Regions from separate parts of the Marinomonas foliarum genome, predicted to be linked through region 1. Evidence: predicted binding sites of a transcription regulator. Region 1 holds the regulator's gene; each other region holds the start of a gene.
What was found. The regulator PhoB, encoded in region 1, activates phosphate uptake and scavenging genes when phosphate is short. The targets are predictions, from matches to a motif close to TGTCATANNNNTGTCANA.
Positions count from the first base shown of each region.

Region 2: the regulator PhoB is predicted to act here: its motif matches at 3,413-3,430, upstream of ugpB (sn-glycerol-3-phosphate ABC transporter substrate-binding protein UgpB).
Region 3: the regulator PhoB is predicted to act here: its motif matches at 2,885-2,902, upstream of JSY38_RS14795 (inorganic phosphate transporter).

Region 1 is NZ_CP070273.1:1,915,105-1,921,690, reverse strand. Features, by position in the region: gene JSY38_RS08905 (peptide ABC transporter substrate-binding protein) at 1-410, opposite strand, end outside; gene cysZ (sulfate transporter CysZ) at 731-1,510, shown strand; gene JSY38_RS08895 (response regulator) at 1,510-2,352, shown strand; gene phoR (phosphate regulon sensor histidine kinase PhoR) at 2,420-3,769, opposite strand; gene phoB (phosphate regulon transcriptional regulator PhoB) at 3,766-4,461, opposite strand; gene ubiA (4-hydroxybenzoate octaprenyltransferase) at 4,546-5,400, opposite strand; gene JSY38_RS08875 (chorismate--pyruvate lyase family protein) at 5,397-5,972, opposite strand; gene JSY38_RS08870 (HDOD domain-containing protein) at 5,979-6,586, opposite strand, start outside.
Region 2 is NZ_CP070273.1:2,452,776-2,459,361, reverse strand. Features, by position in the region: gene JSY38_RS11350 (sn-glycerol-3-phosphate import ATP-binding protein UgpC) at 1-227, opposite strand, end outside; gene ugpE (sn-glycerol-3-phosphate ABC transporter permease UgpE) at 230-1,078, opposite strand; gene ugpA (sn-glycerol-3-phosphate ABC transporter permease UgpA) at 1,075-1,953, opposite strand; gene ugpB (sn-glycerol-3-phosphate ABC transporter substrate-binding protein UgpB) at 2,052-3,353, opposite strand; gene JSY38_RS11330 (Hpt domain-containing protein) at 3,574-3,921, opposite strand; gene JSY38_RS11325 (ATP-binding protein) at 3,965-6,586, opposite strand, start outside.
Region 3 is NZ_CP070273.1:3,174,544-3,181,129, reverse strand. Features, by position in the region: gene JSY38_RS14800 (hypothetical protein) at 1-522, opposite strand, end outside; gene JSY38_RS14795 (inorganic phosphate transporter) at 1,054-2,628, opposite strand; gene JSY38_RS14790 (L-serine ammonia-lyase) at 2,933-4,315, opposite strand; gene exaC (acetaldehyde dehydrogenase ExaC) at 4,637-6,154, opposite strand; gene JSY38_RS14780 (AraC family transcriptional regulator) at 6,371-6,586, shown strand, end outside.

The sequences.
Region 1 (6,586 bases):
TCCATGAACCATGCGTACGGAGATGCCAGTGCCGGATCAACTGAGCGAGTAAACGCGTAAACAAAGTCTTCGGCTGTCACAGGATCGCCGTTAGACCATTTTGCGTCTTTACGAAGGTGGAAAGTGTATTGCGTATTGTCATCGCTTACATCATAGCTGGTGGCAACACCAGGAACTTGGTTGCCATCACCATCTTGGTTATATAGACCTTCAAACAAGTCTTTTGAACGAATCGAGCCAGGTGTGCCTTCCATTTTTTGTGGATCAAGCGTCGCAGGTTCTGCACCGCCACCACGAACAAGTTCTTGTTTATCGGCTAATTCAACGCCTGCAGGTACGTCTGCAGCTTGAGCTTGCAGAGCGAAAAAAGAAGTAGCCATGATGGCACTGGCGAGTAAGGTTCTTTTCATTTTGATTGTGTCCCTTGTGAGTTAACTTTTGTGTGTGCCGTTTTTTATATTCAGACGTTTACCAGCACTGGTTCGTATTCGTCTTACGGTTTCATAGTTCACCAATTCACAAAAGGTCACAATCGAAATTGCGTATCAGCCCATGCGTCTAATAAATGTCAGTTTTGAATAGTAGTTGTGGAAACGAGGTACAAAACGCGAAAGGTGCTTGAATGACATAAGGGTTGAGCTTATTGCTAATAGCGTTGTGGAGCCGTGAAAGCCCTCGTGGTACTCTGTGGTTCTTGAAATAAACTAGATGAAAAGGTTAATTCGCCATCGTGATTACTCACCCATTTAAAGCCGCAGGGGCATTTTTCAAAGCATTCCCTTTGGTTCTGTCGAAAGAGTTAAGAGTGTTTATATTGGTTCCACTACTGGCAAACTTTGTGCTAATGGGACTACTTTATATGGTGGCGTTTAGTTATTTTCAGTCCTTAATGGACTCCGCTATGGGGTATTTACCAGAGTGGGTTTCGTTTCTGAATTGGCTGTTTTATCTTATTTTCGGTGCCATTATTAGTGTGCTGCTGTTTTACAGCTTTTCGGTTGGGGTTAATATTTTAGCGGCGCCATTTATGGCGTTTCTAGCAGAAAAAGTGGAAGAAAAAGAAACGGGTAAAGTCTTTGATGAGGTGCTAACCACGAGTGTCATTATGGCCATTGTTGGTCGTAGTTTGCAGCGTGAGTGTCAGAAAATCCTGTACTTTTTACCACGCTTTATTCTGTTGCTTTTATTGTCTTTTATTCCTCTTGTTAATGTTATAGCGCCTGTATTACTGTTGTTATTTTCTGCTTGGATGCTGTCTTTGCAATATATGGATTATGCGTTTGATAATAATAAGGTCAAATTCCATGATATGAGAATGGCATTGCGCGCTAAGCCTTTATTATGTTGGACGTTTGGCGGGATTGTTATGGTGTCTTTGACCATTCCGTTTTTAAATTTATTTATGATGCCGATTGCTGTTGTAGCGGCCACGCTGTTGTGGATTTCGGTTTTCAGATCACAGCATGGTGATTATTCTGCCTTGTTAGATCGCACTAATGGAACCTTGTGATGTCTTTAAAAATATTGGTTGTTGATGATGCCTCTTTTACTCGTGATTTGATTCGGCGGACATTGCGTAAGCAGTTTCCTGCAGTCGAGATTGAAGAAGCGGTAAATGGCCGTAAAGCCCAGCAAATGCTGACCAAAACGCAGTTCGATATTGTTTTGTGTGATTGGGAAATGCCTGAAATGACAGGGGTTGAACTGCTTAAATGGTGTCGAGAGCAGCCTAAATACAAAAAAGAAGATGTGCCCTTTGTGATGATTACGAGTCGTGGTGATAAAAGCCATGTGGTGGAAGCTGTTCAGTCTGGCGTAACGGATTATCTTGGAAAGCCGTTTTCTAGTGAGCAATTAGCAAACAAAGTCATATCCGCAGCTAAGAAGCATGGGCTTGATAAGAAACTGACGTCACAGAAATCTCGTGAATCTGCCTCTCCTGGTGGTGTAAGCACGGCATCACTCGATGTACTCATGGGAGCGGGTAAATCTGCTCCTGTAAAAGCCACCAAGTTTACCAACCCCGATGCGCCCGTTGTGTCAGTAAAGGATGTCAAAATCCCGACCATAGTGCGCTTCGAAGGCAAACAGTTTCGTTGTATGGTTATCCAGTTTAGTAAGACCGAAGCGACCATGTTCATTAAGAGTGACGATGTCGTGCCGCAAGTATTGGGGCAGGCTGTATTGGATTTGGAGCATAAAGGCGTAACGAATCGCTTAAATTATTATGTACAATCCGTAGCAACGACTGAGAAGAAACATGACTCGACTTTTTTGACGGTAATTTTAAGTTTGATCGACCAAGACAGCGAAAAAGAGGCCTTTATTAGTCAGTTGTTTGAAAGCTTATAAACTTTCATTATCAAAACCCTCCTCACAGCCTCCCCTTGTAAAGGGGGAAGCTGTGAGGAGGGTTTAATTAATCACTTGGCGACTCGTTGCTTTCGTCTGTTGTAATTGCAATAGCAGCTGTTACAGCATCATTCCTAATTCTGTTAGCCGGGAAATGACACGAGAAAGTACTACCAAAACCTGGCTGGCTGCGAATCTGTAACTTAGCTTCATGATGCAATAATACATGCTTCACAATCGCCAGACCTAAGCCAGTGCCGCCTGTTTTGGAGCCTCGACCTTTGTCCACTCTGAAAAAACGCTCTGTGAGTCTAGGTATATATCGAGGGTCAATCCCGATTCCACTATCTTGTACCGAGAACACGCCGTTAAATTCGCTTGATTCCCACTTTACTGTAATGGCGCCACCATCTGGTGAATACTTGATGGCGTTGACGATTAGGTTCGAAAACGCACTGTAAAGCTCTTTATAGGAGCCATATAAATGCGCCTCTTCTGGAATATGCAAAGACAGTGAGTGTGAATCTTTGAGGATTGGTCCCATCGCATTAGTGATGGAGTTTATGATGTTGGATATTTTATGCCACTGATTTTCTTCACGTTTGTCGTTGCTTTCTAAACGCGAAAGCAACAAGAGATCTTCGATAAGCTGTTCCATTCGTTCAGACTGCTCAGACATATTGACGATGCCTTTTTGCATACTGCTAGGTAAGCTGTCTCGAAACATGTCGAGAGTTTCTAAATACCCTTTAATTACGGTAAGTGGGGTTTTTAATTCATGAGATGCATTGGCGACAAAGTCTTTGCGCATCTGCTCTAATAAGTGCAAACGTGTGACATCACGAACAAAAATCAAGTGGTCATTTTTGTCATATAAAGTGGTTTGAATTTCTAAATAGACACCGTCTTTGGCGGGAGACTTAATGATTAAAGGTTCCCCAAAACGCTTTTGACTAAAGTAACGGAAGAAGTCTGGGTTGCGGACGATGTTGGTTATGATTTGGCCACGGTCTGTGTGACGAATTAAGCCAAGGAAATGCCCTGCGGAATTGTTCCACCACTCTAAATTACCTTGATTGTCCGCCATGATCACGCCTTCTTTCAAGGCGGTGGTCGAGCTTTCAATACGTGTTAAGGCTTGGCGCATTCGGCGCTTAGACTTGCGCTGCTTTTTCTGTAGGCGATAGACAGCGTCAAAGACGTCACCCCAAATACCACTGGCTTCTGGGGGTGCTGCGCGTCCCGAATAGCGTAACCAATTATGAAACTGATAAAGCTGATAAAGTTGCCAATACAAAGAGCCCAAAACATACAGCAGCAAAACACCTAATAATTGCCCAACGATTAGGCCGATGACAACACAGGCAACTAACCCTGCTAGCCAACTCAGAATGGTGTTTCGCCAAATGGTTTTCATACGGACCTTTTTGCTGAAAAGCGGTAACCTGTTCCTCGTACAGTTTGTATCAAGAAATCATGAGTACTGCCAATGGCTTTGCGTAAGCGACGAATGTGAACGTCTACTGTACGCTCTTCAACGTAAACGTTACCGCCCCATACTTGATCTAATAATTGTGCTCTAGAGTATGCGCGCTCTTGGTGGGTCATTAAGAACTTGAGCAAACGGTATTCTGTTGGCCCCATTTCCAAAGGACGGCTACCAATGGTGACGCGTTGGCTGATTGGGTCAAGCGTTAGGCCTTCGATTTCAATAGGCTCATCAACACCTTGTGGTGTTGCGCGACGCAATACGGCTTTTAGGCGTGCAACTAACTCTCTTGGTGAAAAAGGTTTCGTAATATAATCATCAGCACCGACTTCTAGGCCCTGTATTTTATTATCTTCTTCACTTTTCGCTGTCAAAATAATGACGGGAATTTCCGCCGTCGTCGTGTCTTTTTTCAAGCGACGTGTCAGCTCAATGCCACTGCCCCCTGGCATCATCCAATCGACAAGCACTAGGTCTGGTCGATGATCTACAATGATTTCATGGGCTTGCTGGATATTTTCTGCTTCCAAATACTCGTAACCCGCCATTTCAAGGGCTATGGCTATCATTTCGCGTATGGAAGATTCGTCATCAATAATTAATACTTTTTTACCGGTCACAGGATTCATCCTCATCTCAGGAACGGTTTCATTAAAGCGACCAATTGTGACAATTCGATTACATTGTCACAACTTTGCCACATATTACACAAAATAGCTTAGTACTAGGCCAATAAAGACACAGTACCCAATGCGGTTGTTGTCTAAAAAAGAACGAAAGCAAGCTTGTCTATCGCGCTCTTTTGCTTGTTTAAATTGTTGATAAAACAAACCAACACAGACAACAAGTGACACAAAGTATAACCAATGTAGTCCAGCGAGTAGGCCAATCCAAGTCAATAAAGATAAGGTTAGCCCCTGTAGGCAAACAATAACAAATAAATCATAGCGACCAAATAAGATTGCTGTCGATTTAATACCGACTTTTAGGTCGTCGGGACGGTCTGTCATCGCATAATAGGTGTCGTAGGCTATTGTCCAAAAACAGTTGGCGACAAACAACATCCATAGCTCAGGGTCTGCCAAATCTCCTCCCTGTGCGCTGTAAGCCATAGGAATCGCCCAAGAAAAGGCCAAACCAAGAAACAACTGCGGCAGATGCGTGTATCGCTTCATAAACGGATACAGAGCTGCAAGGCCCAAGCCAGCAAACGACAATAGAATCGTTCTTAGGTCTGTAAAGAGTACCAAGATGAAACTCAAAATAGACAAAGCGCAAAAGAGGAGAAGTGCTTCTTTTTCAGACACTCGACCCGACGGTAGAGGGCGGTTCTTAGTTCGTTCAACATGGCCGTCGACTTTTCTATCAGCGTAGTCATTAATGACGCAACCCGCTGAACGCATACTAAAAACACCTAGGACAAAAATAATCACTAGATGCCATTGCGGCATGCCGTCGGCCGCCAGCCATAAAGCCCATAATGTTGGCCACATTAGTAAAAAAGAGCCAATAGGGCGGTTGAATCGTGTTAATTCTGCGTAGTCTTTAAGCTTGTTCATACTATTCCAAACGGTGATTTTAGCTGGTGTATTTCATCAAAAAAAGCTTCATTAACCAATATCCCCGGGCCAAATTGGTGGAATACAGAACGCCGTGCCCACACTGAATTAGGTCGGTTTGGGAACATGTGCTTTGGTAATTGTGTGACTTCGATACCGCTTCGCTTGAGAGCTCTGTGCTGGAACAAATAGCCGCCTAATGGCTTGTTTTGTAATTGTTTTACTTGGCGCCAATGTCCCTTCAAGGACTTCGCAGGAATAACCGAGCGAGCATAAATAACGGCTTGTCCATCGACCTTGAGTAGCACAGTACGAATGCGTGCTGCGTCTCTTGGTCCTAGCTTCAGGCGCTTTCGTTCCCTTGCTGTTGGAATTCCCCAGGCGTCTTCGAGGACTTCTACAATTAATGTTCCCACGCAGTGTAACTTCGCAGTGAGAGAATCTTTAGTGGTCAACCAAGGCCAAAGCTTTTGCGGTACTTTCATTTTATTAATTTGATGTACTGGAGACCAGCGGTAGTCAAATTGTTGTGCGGCAGATGGATTCATTATTGCCTGATGCATCTTTGTCATTTGAAGTTAGGTGTTCATTTTATTGATTAAGGCGACCATCTTATGCAGTTCAGCGGATTTTTGATAAATCGCATTACGGCAGTCTTCTGCTTCTTCCAGTGTTAATCCAATTTCTAGTAACACAGAAGGCTCTATTGGATTGTTATGGCGTAGCTGATTAGAGACAAACAGTAATTTCGCTAACATCGCGTGTTCCCCATAGTAGTGAGGTTTTTTGCTGTATCGAATCGCCATCCAAATGTTATCCGGTAGGCTCCAGTAACGTAGTAGCCAAGAACCTAACTGTTCTTTGGTGAAATGCAATATTTGCATCTCAACCAGTTCTGAGGGCAAGTGCGCGTTTGCTTCTTGGTAACGTGAAAGAATGGAGAAATGTGGTGGTAAAATCGTACTGATGCCCAAGTAACCAAAGTTATGTAATAAGCCAGCAAGGTAAGCATGACCAAGTTTTGGGCGATTTTGCAGAGGCATGGCTTTTACCAAAGACTCCATTAATACGGCATTTGATACGGAATCGAGCCAAAAATCTTCATAGTGACGTGGACCATCTTCTGGTGCTTGAAAGCCATTTCCCATTGATAAACCAAGCGCTAAGTTCATCACCATGTCATAGC
Region 2 (6,586 bases), 540 kb from region 1:
CGCTCTGCGGGTTCCTTCTCATTCATGCGCTCGCCACGGATGCGCAGTTCACCAGTAGAAATACTTTCCAGACCTGCCACCATGCGCAACAAGGTGGATTTACCACAACCAGAAGGGCCGACCAAAACAATAAATTCGCCTTCTTCAATCGTTAAATCGACGCTTGGAATAGCATGATAACCATTAGGGTAAGTCTTACCCACTTTTTCTAAAATAACGTCCGTCATTACTACTTCTCCGAATCCACTAAGCCTTTAACAAACAGCTTCTGCATGCCTATCACCACCGCAACTGGTGGCAACATCGCTAATAAGGTGGTTGCCATAATTTGGTTCCATGCGATATCACCATCGGTCACCGACAGCATGCGCTTAATACTCATCACCAAGGTGTAATAAGCGTCGTCCGTGGTGATCAACAAAGGCCATAAATATTGATTCCAACCATAAATAAACAAGATCACAAACAAGGCCGCGATATTAGTTCGAGACAGAGGCAACAAGATGTCAAAGAAGAAACGCCATGGCCCAGCACCGTCTATTCGCGCGGCTTCCACCAGCTCTCCCGGTATACTCAAGAAGCATTGGCGAAACAAAAAAGTCGCTGTTGCGCTGGCGATCAAAGGCAGAGTTAACCCCGTATAGCTATTGAGAAGATCCAGATTCGCTACCACCTCGTAGGTCGGCACAATCCGCACCTCAACTGGCAGCATCAAGGTCATAAAAATGATCCAAAAACACAAGTTACGAAACGGGAATCGAAAAAACACAATGGCGTAAGCCGATAACAAAGAAATGACGATTTTGCCGAAGGTAATGCCCAGTGCCATGATCAGAGAATTCAGCATCATAAACCAGACAGGCGTGTCCACACCGTTGCCCGCCTCTTCAAACAACACGGTTCCCCATGTTTCTACACCAGCATCACCAAACCACAGAGGGATATGCCCGACACCAAATGCCGAAGCAGGATGCGTCGACGCTACCAGAGCCATCCAAACAGGTAATGCCACCAAGCCGATCCCCACCAATAACGTGGCGTGGCTAGCAAAGGTTAACCAAGGTCGATTTTCGATCATGAGTACTGCACCTTCCGCTCAATAAAACGAAACTGAATAACGGTCATCAAACCAACAATCGCCATGAGCACAACCGATTGCGCAGCCGATCCACCCAGATCCAAACCAACAAAACCGTCATCAAACACCTTATAAACTAAGGTCGTGGTACTTTGTCCTGGGCCGCCTTTGGTGGTCGCATCGATTACACCGAAGGTTTCAAAGAAGGCGTATACAAGGTTAACAACTAACAAGAAAAACGTCGTCGGAGACAAAAGCGGAAAAACAATGGTCCAAAAGCGCTTAAACGGACTTGCACCATCAATCGCCGCCGCTTCAATAAGCGAGCGTGGCACGGCTTGCAAACCCGCAAGGAAAAATAAAAAGTTATAACTGATTTGCTTCCAAGTCGAAGCAATTACCACCAAGATCATCGCTTGGTTGCCATCAAGATAATGATTCCAGTCAACACCGGCCGACTTCAACCACAAGGCAATCGGCCCCATGCTCGGATCAAATAAAATCCACCACAACACACCCGCCAACACTGGCGCGACGGCATATGGCCAAATCAATAAGGTTTGATACGCTAGCTTGCCACGGATCACACGGTCCGCCATCACAGCTAAGAAAAGCGCCAACGACATGCCCACAATGGCAACAGAAAAACTGAACACCAAAGTGGTTAACATAGATTGGTAGTACAGAGGGTCGGTGAACAAATCGATAAAATTTTCCAAACCAATAAATTCACGACTCAAGCCAAAGGCGTCTTCTTGATAAAACGCTTGCTCTAAAGCTTGTTCAGCAGGCCAAAGGAAGAAAATCGCTGTGACCAACAACTGCGGCAACAACAATAGCCAAGGTAGGCCTTTTTGGGGAAAGGTAACTGTCATCGGACAATCCAAACAAAAGAGAACAACAAATAAAAAAACAAACTATCGTAGAAATATAAAGCGCCCTTACGTATAAAACATAAGGGCGCAGATTTTATTTACTTGTTCGCTTTTTCAAATCGACGAAGTTGCGCGTTACCACGTTCAACAGCCGTATTTAGTGCTGTTTGTGCATCAACCTTACCGCTCCAGACAGACTCTAAAGACTCATCGATGATGCCACGAATCTGTACAAAGTTACCAAAACGCAAACCTTTGGTATTGGCAGTTGGCGTGCCAGTCGTCATTTGGTTAACGCCTGTCTCTGTTCCAGGGTTCGCCTTGTAGAAGCCTTGCTCTTTGGTTAAATCGTAAGCCGCTTTAGTGATTGGCAGGTAACCAGAGAATTGATGCCAATCTGCTTGCACTGACGCTTTAGACAAGTAGCTTAGGAAAGAAGCAACACCTTTATATTCTTCTTTAGAGTGGCCTTGCAGCACCCATAAAGACGCACCACCAATAATGGTGTTAGAAGGCTGCTTAACTTTGCCTTCCCAGTATGGAAGTTCACTCACACCAAAGTCGAATGTTGCGTTACGTTTGATACCAGCGTAACCCGCAGAAGACTCAGTAAACATAGCGCATTCTTGGCTATAGAATTTAGCTGCGCCGTCATTGGTACGACCCGCATAACTAAAAATACCACTCTTTTGCCATTCACCCATTTTCTCTATATGAGCAACTTGCAAAGGACCATTGAATTTAAACTCTGTTCCCAACCCTGCAAAGCCGTTTTCCAGCGTTGCAAAAGGTACGTTATGACGAGCACTTAGGTTTTCCAACTGCACCCAAGATTGCCAAGCGGTCGTAAAGCCACAACTAACGCCAGACGCGAGCAGCTTCTTAGACACACTTTCTACTTCTTGCCATGTTTTAGGCGCTTGGCTGATGCCCGCTTTTTTGAATAAATCTTTGTTGTAATACAGAACAGGTGTGGAACTATTGAAAGGCATAGAAAGCATTTCGCCATCAGTGTTCGAGTAATAGCCTGTCACCGCACTCAAGTAAGCACTTTCATCAAATGCCTGACCAGAGTCTTTCATCAATTTATACACAGGATAAATCGCACCTTCGGCCGCCATCATGCTCGCGGTCCCCACCTCAAATACTTGAACAATGGCTGGCTGCTGTTTCGCCCGAAACGCCGCAATCGCTGACGTCATAGTCTCGGTATAGTTGCCTTTGTAGACAGGTTTTACCTCATAATCACTTTGTGAGTCATTAAAGGCTTTGGCGATTTCATTGACCTTTTCACCATTTGCACCACCCATTGCATGCCACCATTCTACTTGCGTGGCAGCAAAGGCCGAACTTGCCATAGATAAACCAACAACAACTGACGCTAACTTCAAATTATGCATTTCCGTGTTCCTCACAATGAGTTTTTATTAGAAAAGAAAGAACCACTATAGAAAGAAAATATTTCATTTTGATGATAGATAGGTTTCATTTGAAATACAACAAGCATTCAAATGAAACCAAAACGGAGGAAATACTCAAGACATAGCCAACAAAGACATTCAGTACAACCATATAAAAACGGCCATACCCATGAATATCGACAAAAAAATGAAGGGATAATTACTGTAAAACGTATTGGTTGAGCGCATAAACAAGCGCGTCGAATTCTTCTTTTAACATGCTATAACGAGATGAAAGAGTGTCGACGTTGCCCTGCTTCGACTGCATTTCCATTTCCACAATGAGCTTACAAAAACGGTTACCGGACACTTCTAGTGCCGCACCTTTCAAACGGTGCGACACCAATGAAAATTCGTCCCACTCTTGGTTAACAATATGCGCATGTAACATGTCCAATAAGCCTTTGGCTTCCTTAATGAACTCCGCTGCCACCAGAGCCATCAACTCCTGATTGCATGCTAAACGGTTACTGTAGTCAGTATTATCAAACACCTTTAGCTCAATCATTAGGAAGAACCTCAATATCTATGACCGTATTCATAATATCGCCTTAAGAAAGCCACTTTGTAAGAATCGCAGTTAACTTATCTTGTGAGATAGGTTTTGCAATATGGTCATTCATGCCTGCAGCAAAGCATTCGTCTTCATCGCCTTTCATAACATTGGCACTAAGAGCGACAATCGCAACATCTGACGGCGTTGCGCCGCCTGAAGACTGACGAATTACACGAGTTGCTTCATAGCCATCCATCACTGGCATCTGACAATCCATAAAGATCATATCAAACTTAGTAGTTTGGGCTTCTTCTACAGCTTTTTGTCCATCGCTGGCCACCACAACGTCAACGCCATACATATTTAATAGACCTCGAGCCACAATCTGATTGGTTAAATTATCTTCAGCTAACAAAACCTTGGCATTAAAGACAGGACGCCCTTCTGACGTGTTTTCCGTTTCTTTAACTGTCATAACCACCTCTCCTTCCAATACAGGTTTTATATTTTCTAATACTTTTAGCAAAGGCCGGATAAAGATAGGCTTGGTTAACCTATCAATATATTTCTCTTTCTCAGGCTCTGCATCAGAACGTCCATGCAATAAAATTTGCGACACTGTTTTAGCTATACAAAAGGTATCCCATGCTGTCACATCAACTTGGTTTCCTGCAGCCAGAGCATCGGTATCCAATAATACGCATTGACCAATTAACTCTCTTTCAGACAAGGCCTGCTCAAGGTTGCTATATGCATTGTGTGTAACACCAAGAGAGTCAAGTATCGCACTAACATACTCTCGCCCAGTGTCATTAATATACACTAACGTCATCTTAAATTGAGGCATTACCACCATTTCTTTGATAGGCGCAGAACGCGTTTCAAATGGCACACGGAACCAGAAGGTCGATCCCTTGCCTTCTGCCGATACCAAGCCAATTTCACCCGCCATCGCCTCGACAATTTCTTTGCTGATCGCCAAACCTAGTCCAGTACCACCAAACTTACGAGTCGTCGAACTGTCCGCTTGATTAAAGCGCTGGAACAATCGACGCTGACTCTCCTCAGACACACCGACACCAGTGTCTTCAACGCTAATACGTAACACCACATCCGCGTCGGATAGCGGCTCCACCTCAATACGTAAAGACACTTCACCAGCACTAGTGAATTTAATCGCATTGCCTAACAAATTCACCAACACCTGCTTGAGTCGTAACCGATCTCCGAACAAGGTTAATTCAGGAACCAACACCGCAGGCGAGTTTAGTACTATGCCTTTTTCCTCCGCCCTGAGAACAAAGATGTTGGTCACTTCTTCAATCAAATCAGGCAGTTCAAACTCGTGTTTCTCTAACACTAACCCGCCCATTTCGATCTTGGACAAATCTAAAATGTCATTAAGAATATCCAACAAAGACTCAGCACTTTGCTGAGATATACTCACTAATTTAGATTGTTCAGACTGCAGTTTAGTATTCATCAACAAAGACAAACAGCCAATAACACCATTCAGTGGCGTACGTATTTCATGGCTCATGTTCGCCAAAAACTCACTCTTCGCACGACTCGCTTCTTGCGCCTCTTCCTTAGCTTTACTTTGCTCCAGCTCAGACGCTTTTAAATGCTCGTTCACCAGCTGCAAGTCACGTGTTCTCAATCTAACGCGATTCTCGATTTCTGACGTATGACTACTGACGATCAATAAAAACCAACCAAATAAACCCGTGAACAAAAAGCCACACGCTAAAACAAATTTAACAATCCAAGGCGGTTTAAAGAAATAGCTGTCGCTAACCTGATAAAGCTGCCAAGATTTTGCGCCCACCTGAATATCAAACCTAACAGCGTGCTCAAATTTTCCTCCGTTATAGCGCGTGACAAGTTCTTTTCCTGATAAATTCGAAGCCGTACTTTTTGCTACAATAATAGGGTCAGGGGCGCCATTATCAGCATCCACTAAATACAGATCGGTATTAGGTAACCCCCCTTGATTAACTATAGTGTCGGTTAAAGAACTCAACTCAATAACCGCTGCAGCAACACCACGTACAGTGTCTGTTTGACGATCAAAGAACGGCAGAAATAAAAGCACACCGGTGGAATTTTGAACTAATTTAAGCGGAGATGTCGGATAAGCCTGTCGAAGAAAAATGGCATTATCTAAGGCAAAACGTCGATCTGACTGTGAATAGACATCGTAACCCAATGCAGCCTCATTCTTCTTAAAAGGACTCATAAAGGTTACGACAATATGTTTAGGTCTTGGCGTCGCCAACTTTAATACTCCTGTACTGTCTTTCTCCTTAACTCGAAACACATGCTTCGGGTAATTTCTTTGGATCTTTTCTTCAAAGCTTGGAATATCTTCTCCAGTCACCAAAAAATTCAGCGACACGGCTAAAATAGAATTATCACGTTGCATCACACTGTTCGCAAAAATATCAAACTCATTAGCTTGAATTTTTTCACTACCGTTTACCAACCCAACAAAACTGTGCAACATATCCACACTGTTTTTAATTCGATTTGCCAGTAACGTCTCTAACAATTCAGCATTTGCATCAAACTCTTTTGACTGCTTATTCCATTCGGAATAACTACTACCCCACGACAACATAATCGTAATAGCCAAAACAAACAAAAAACCACTCAGCAGACGCAAAGAGTTATCGAA
Region 3 (6,586 bases), 1.3 Mb from region 1:
AAATGCCTTCCTAGCAAGATGAGAGTGGTAATCTGAATTAACTTTGTAATGGAAAAAATTAAGTAACTTGTTATAACGATTAACAACATCAGAATCGATGGTTTTTTCTTTTTGCGAAAGAATTAAGTAAGACTTAAAAGACTCAAATAAGCGTCTAACTTCGATAATTAGCAGCTCATCATTCATAGGCTTAGCACGTCTCTTCTGTTTACTTCCTTGAAACTCTTTCATTTCTGCGGCTATGTTTTGTCGACGACGACTCAAAGTCGCATCAGGCTGTAAGGCAATAAGCTGGTCATAAAGAGAAACCATCCTAGAAAAAAGCCACAGTTTCATATCCTTAGGTTGATACTGAGGAGGCATTTCATCAAGATAGCGACGCACTTGGCGCAATTGATTATTTAGAGCAGCCACTTTACGCAACTTTTCTAATCTTGCTTGCTCTTTAAGCTGTAGAAAAATCGCAAAAGCAATAAATCCACCGATAACCAGCAAAAGTACAGTGATGGTAACAGCAGTCATATCGTAGGTTTTTTACCTTAATATTGTTTATGGAATAATTTCATTCCGCTACTTTTGTCAAAATAGATTACTCCAAATCATTTCTGCTCGAGCTTTGCCCCATCCTTTTTAAAAACAAACTTCTTCAACATCCTGTATCCATTTTTGGAGGCGTGCCGTATCTTTTTAGAGGTATTCACGGAACCATTTTTTAATAGCCGACAAGAGCACACAAAATTCATGCAATCACCGCTCTTTACCATCGTCTAAATTTTATCAAGTCTATCAAACCAACGCGTCTCGGTAACAAAACACGCATCACATTATAGCAATCTGGCGACTTCTAGCCACACCATGCTACTGAGTTCTTTAAGTACAGACTGAAGTACATCGTGTATTTGCATTAATTTAGACCTGATTATTATCAGATCCAAACCATGACATTATTAAATAATTCGACAAGCAATACTATTTTATATAACACCATGCCTCTCTTGAAAACAAAAAAAGACCAGAAATACTGATCTTTTTTTGTTTGTACATAATGCTCTTCTATCGAGAAACTGAAAAACCAAGCAACATATAGAAGATTGCTGCAGACAATATTGCGGAAGCAGGTACTGTAATTACCCACGCGGCAGCAATACGCAATAACGCAGAGCGTTTCACTAACTCTTTCTTGGTTGCTTTTTTCAAGCCTTTACGCTCTGCAGATGAGATAGGAGATGAAGCCTGAGCCGCCTTCAATTCTTTCAATATCGCACGCTTTTCTTCTACATCAGCCAGCTTGAAACGTTTCACAAACTCTTGTGTTTGCTCGCCGTCATGACCAGCAGATTCAGAATGAGAAATAATAGAAGCCAGCTTTTTCTCATAAGATTGTTTCAAATACTCACGTAAGAAGCCAACACCAAAGATACCACCAACCGCAATGTGAGTAGAACTAACTGGTAAGCCAAGTTGAGAAGCGACAATCACAGTAATCGCAGCCGCCATAGCCACACAAAAAGCACGAGTTTTATCAAGCTCTGTTATCTCTGAGCCCACTGTTTTGATCAGCTTTGGACCAAATAGAGCAAGACCAACAGCAATACCAATCCCGCCTACCATCATGATCCAAATAGGAATAGATGCTTTACTAGAAACAGCACCCGTCATTAGTGCATCATTAATTGCAGCAAGAGGCCCAATCGCATTGGCAACATCGTTTGCACCATGAGCAAAACTTAGCAATGCCGCAGACACTATAAGAGGCAGCGTAAATAAGCTATTCACTGCATCTTTGTCGTTCTTCAATGCGGATGCAGCTTTGTCAACCATAGGGCGAACAAGGAAATAAACAGTTAGCGCAATGGCAAAAGCGATCATCGCAGCCGTAATAAAGTCTAGTTTCCAAAGGCGCTTAAGCCCCTTTAGAATAAGGTAAGTAGAAAACGCCCAAACCATCAATCCAACCAATAAAGGCACAACCTTCTTCGCGGAGTCAATCATGTCGCTTTTATAAGTAATGGCACGCTTAATGTACATTAAGAATAACGCCGCAATCACGCCGCCCATTACAGGGGATATTACCCAGCTAGCAACAATCGCAATTAATTTATCCCAATTTGCGATATCCCAACCGCCAGCAGCAATACCTGCGCCCAGTACACCACCAACAATGGAGTGCGTCGTCGATACAGGAGCACCAAGGTAAGTCGCTAAGTTTAGCCATATTGCGCCCGCCAATAAGGCCGCCATCATAACCCAAATAAAGGTCTCTGCGTCGCCAATTGAGTTAGGATTGATGATGCCATTCTTGATCGTACCAACAACGTTACCACCAGCAATCAAAGCACCTGCAGCTTCAAAAATCGCCGCTATCAAAATCGCCCCTGTCATCGACAAGGCTTTTGAGCCAACAGCAGGCCCAACGTTATTAGCTACATCGTTAGCACCGATATTGACAGCCATGTAGGCACCAATTGCAGCAGCGATCGCTAAAATAGATAAATTAGAAACCCCAACACCATTTGATGAAGCATAAAAACCAGATGCCAAAACAAAAGCCAAGGCAATTAATACACGAACAAATTCATGACCACTCAGTAAAGTGGAATCTTCTTTTGGGTTATTTGTAAGATCCATACGGGCTCTTCTTTCTATAATTAATCTATGCCAAACCGCTGATCATTCAGGCTAAACTAAAACCATCAACGACATGCTTATCCTAGCATCCAAAATAAATTTGGCTCTCAATTCATCCCGTCACATTTCTGTAAAATGTAAATTCGGCGTCATTCTACACTGGGAGTCTTTAGATAAAAACCCCTAAGCCTATTGATAATAACGACTCGAAAAAGGACAAAAAAAAAGTGCCCGCCAAAGGCACTTATTGCAAAGATACTACAGAAATATGACTGATTTGTTACAGATTGAATTTTATAAAGAATTAACACTCAATCACATTCACGGCTAAACCACCACGTGAGGTTTCTTTGTATTTATCATTCATGTCTCTGCCCGTATCTCGCATAGTACGAATGACCTTATCAAGAGACACATAATGTGTGCCATCGCCACGCAGCGCCATACTTGCCGAATTGATTGCTTTTATCGACCCCATTGCATTTCGCTCTATACATGGCACTTGCACTAATCCACCAATAGGATCGCATGTCAGTCCAAGATTGTGCTCCATACCGATTTCGGCAGCATTTTCTATTTGCTCTGGTGTGCCACCTGTTGCCGCGGCTAACCCTGCCGCAGCCATAGCACAAGCAGAGCCGACTTCTCCCTGACAGCCTACTTCAGCACCAGAAATAGACGCATTCTCTTTAAATAACAAACCTATCGCCGCTGCAGTAAGGAAGAAGTCTATAACGCCTTCTTCACAAGAGCGTGGACAAAACTCCCAGTAATAATGTAAAACCGCAGGAATAATACCAGCAGCACCGTTTGTTGGTGCAGTAACCACACGCCCACCAGCCGCATTCTCCTCATTCACTGCCAGTGCATAAAGGTTGACCCAATCCATAGCCCCTAAAGAAGGGGTTATCATATCCATACGTGTTTTACTGGTTAAATCTCTATGAAGGCTTGCGGCTCTGCGCTTAACTTTTAAACCGCCAGGTAAAATACCTTCATTACGAATGCCTTCTTGAACGCAGGCTTTCATTACAGACCAGATCGAGAGAATACCCTGTTTTATTTCTTCTTCTGTTCTCCAGTGTTGCTCATTCTCCATCATAATCTGAGAAATAGTTTTGTCATTGTCTCGACAAAGCTTTATGAGCTCCTCTGCACTATGAAACTCATGAGGAAGTTTTGTTGTGTCTTCAACCAATGCCACATTTCCATGTTCGTCTTCTTGAACAATGAAACCACCACCAACAGAGTAAAAAGTCGCCTGATGAAGCGTGTTGCCATCAACATCAAATGCAACCAACACCATACCATTTGCATGAAAATCTAGACGATCAACTCGATGATAAATAAGGTCTGTAGAAACATTAATCGAGATAGAATGTCGTGCCAATAACTTAAGTTGCGATGTGGCTTCAATAACCTCAACACGCTCACTAACTCCGCTCGGGTCAATCAGATCAGGCAGTTCACCTTCCAGCCCCATCAATACAGCTACGCCTGTTCCATGCCCCTTACCTGTTGCACCAAGTGAGCCGTATAAATCTATTTTCAAACGACTGACTTTTGATTCTAGATTAAGGCTTTGTATTTGATGAGCAAACTGGTTCGCCGCAATCATAGGGCCAACAGTATGGGAACTAGAGGGACCAATCCCTACTTTAAAAAGGTCAAATAAACTGATTGCCATGGCTTTTTCCTCTGCCGTCCAATGTTTCTTGTGCGACATTTAAGTTGTATAACAGGAACTACTAATAAGGCGAAATTATCACTTCTTAGATAAAGTTTCCAATCGGAAACTCCGTTTTTTCCTCTATATAGCGATAGATCCAGTAAAGAGGCAAATTTATGACGCTTCAAGGCTAGTTGTACGAATACAGGAAAAATAAAAACATGTGCGGAAACAAAAAAAGCCAGTGTGAGATATACACACTGGCTTAGCTCAAAACTGTCAACAAACAGAAATGCAGACTATTTGTATCCCGCCACCAGAACTTAAACGTTTGCTAGGTTAGAAAAAACCTAACGGGTTAACATCGTAGCTAACCAACATATTTTTCGTTTGTTGATAATGCTCTAGAGCGATTTTATGAGTTTCACGGCCAACACCCGATTTTTTATACCCACCAAAAGCGGAATGAGCCGGATACTGGTGATAACAATTCATCCAAACACGACCCGCTTCAAGGTTACGCCCCATACGATAAGCAAGGTTAGTATCTCTTGTCCAAACCCCTGCCCCTAAACCAAACTCACTGTCATTAGCAATAGCAAGCGCTTCCGCTTCATCTTTAAAGGTTGTCACACTGACCACTGGTCCAAAAATCTCTTCTTGGAAGATGCGCATGTCGTTAGAGCCTTTAAATAAGGTTGGCTGAACATAAAAGCCTTTCTCTAAGCCATCTACGGATTCTATCCCGCCACCAATTAGCAGTTCTGCTCCCTCAGCTTTACCAATGTCCATGTAGCTCATTATTTTATCAAATTGCTGTTTGGATGCCTGAGCGCCCACTTGCACATCGGTATCCAATGGATTACCACGTTTAATCGTTTTTGTACGCTCAATGACAAGCGCCATAAACTCGTCATAAATCGATTCATGGACCAAAGCGCGAGATGGGCAGGTACACACTTCCCCTTGGTTAAAGAAAGCTAACACCAAACCTTCCACACACTTACTAATAAAAGCTTCTTCATGTTGCATGACGTCAGCAAAGTAGATGTTTGGCGATTTGCCGCCCAACTCAACCGTAGAAGGAATGATATTTTCAGCTGCACATTTCAGAATATGAGAGCCGACTGGCGTCGAACCGGTAAAGGCAATTTTGGCAATACGCTTGCTAGTCGCTAATGCTTCGCCCGCTTCTTTACCGTAACCATTAACGATATTGAGTACGCCTGGTGGCAATAGATCTTGAATAACCTTGATCAACTCTAAAATAGACGCTGGCGTTTGCTCTGCTGGTTTAAGTACCACACAGTTACCCGCCGCAAGCGCTGGAGCCAGTTTCCATGCCGCCATCAAGATTGGAAAGTTCCAAGGAATAATTTGACCAACAACGCCTAATGGCTCGTGAAAATGATACGCCACAGTGTGTTCATCTAGTTCAGCCGTACTACCTTCTTGCGCACGTAAACAACCAGCAAAATAACGAAAGTGGTCAGCGGCTAGAGGAATATCGGCGTTCAGAGTTTCACGAACCGCTTTACCGTTATCCCATGTTTCGGCAACCGCCAGCGCTTCTAGATTTTGTTCAATACGATCGGCAATTTTCAATAATATATTAGAGCGGTTAGTGACGGACGTTTTTCCCCAAGCCGCTCGGGCAGCATGGGCCGCATCTAGAGCTAGATTAATATCTTCTTCAGTAGAACGAGGAATTCGACAAAATACTTCACCATTAACAGGACTGATATTATCGAAATATTGGCCTTTCACAGGAGCAACCCATTCACCGCCAATAAAATTACCGTACTGGGCTTCAAATGTAATAAGGCTACCGTTAGTACCAGGTTGTGCGTAGATCATAAAGTATCTCCATTGTTATTGTTTTTAACCTTGTGACTAAGAGTAGGAAGAAAGAAACAAGAAAACTTGCCTGTGAGTCCATGAAGCTTGTCTGGCAATCCATTTCTGCTCTGCTTTTGTATTGACCCCTGAGTAAGCAAGAGCGATGATGAGGAAAAGAGAATTCACCTTGCCACACTATTAAAATAACAATATGAAGATAAAAGAGGTGTGTTAATGAGTCGTTCTATCTCGACAGAGAAAACATTACTGCAACATAAACGCGCACCGATTCAGCTGGTCGAAAACCGTGTGTGTTTTGCTGGGCCGCACTCTGAATTGAGTATCTACGATACCTATGAGCAAGCACAAAAAGTCGGTTTAAAAGCCGACTCCTTGCTTTATTGTGGAATGGTAACAGGCGCAAAGGTCATGCACACAAATGATCATGAC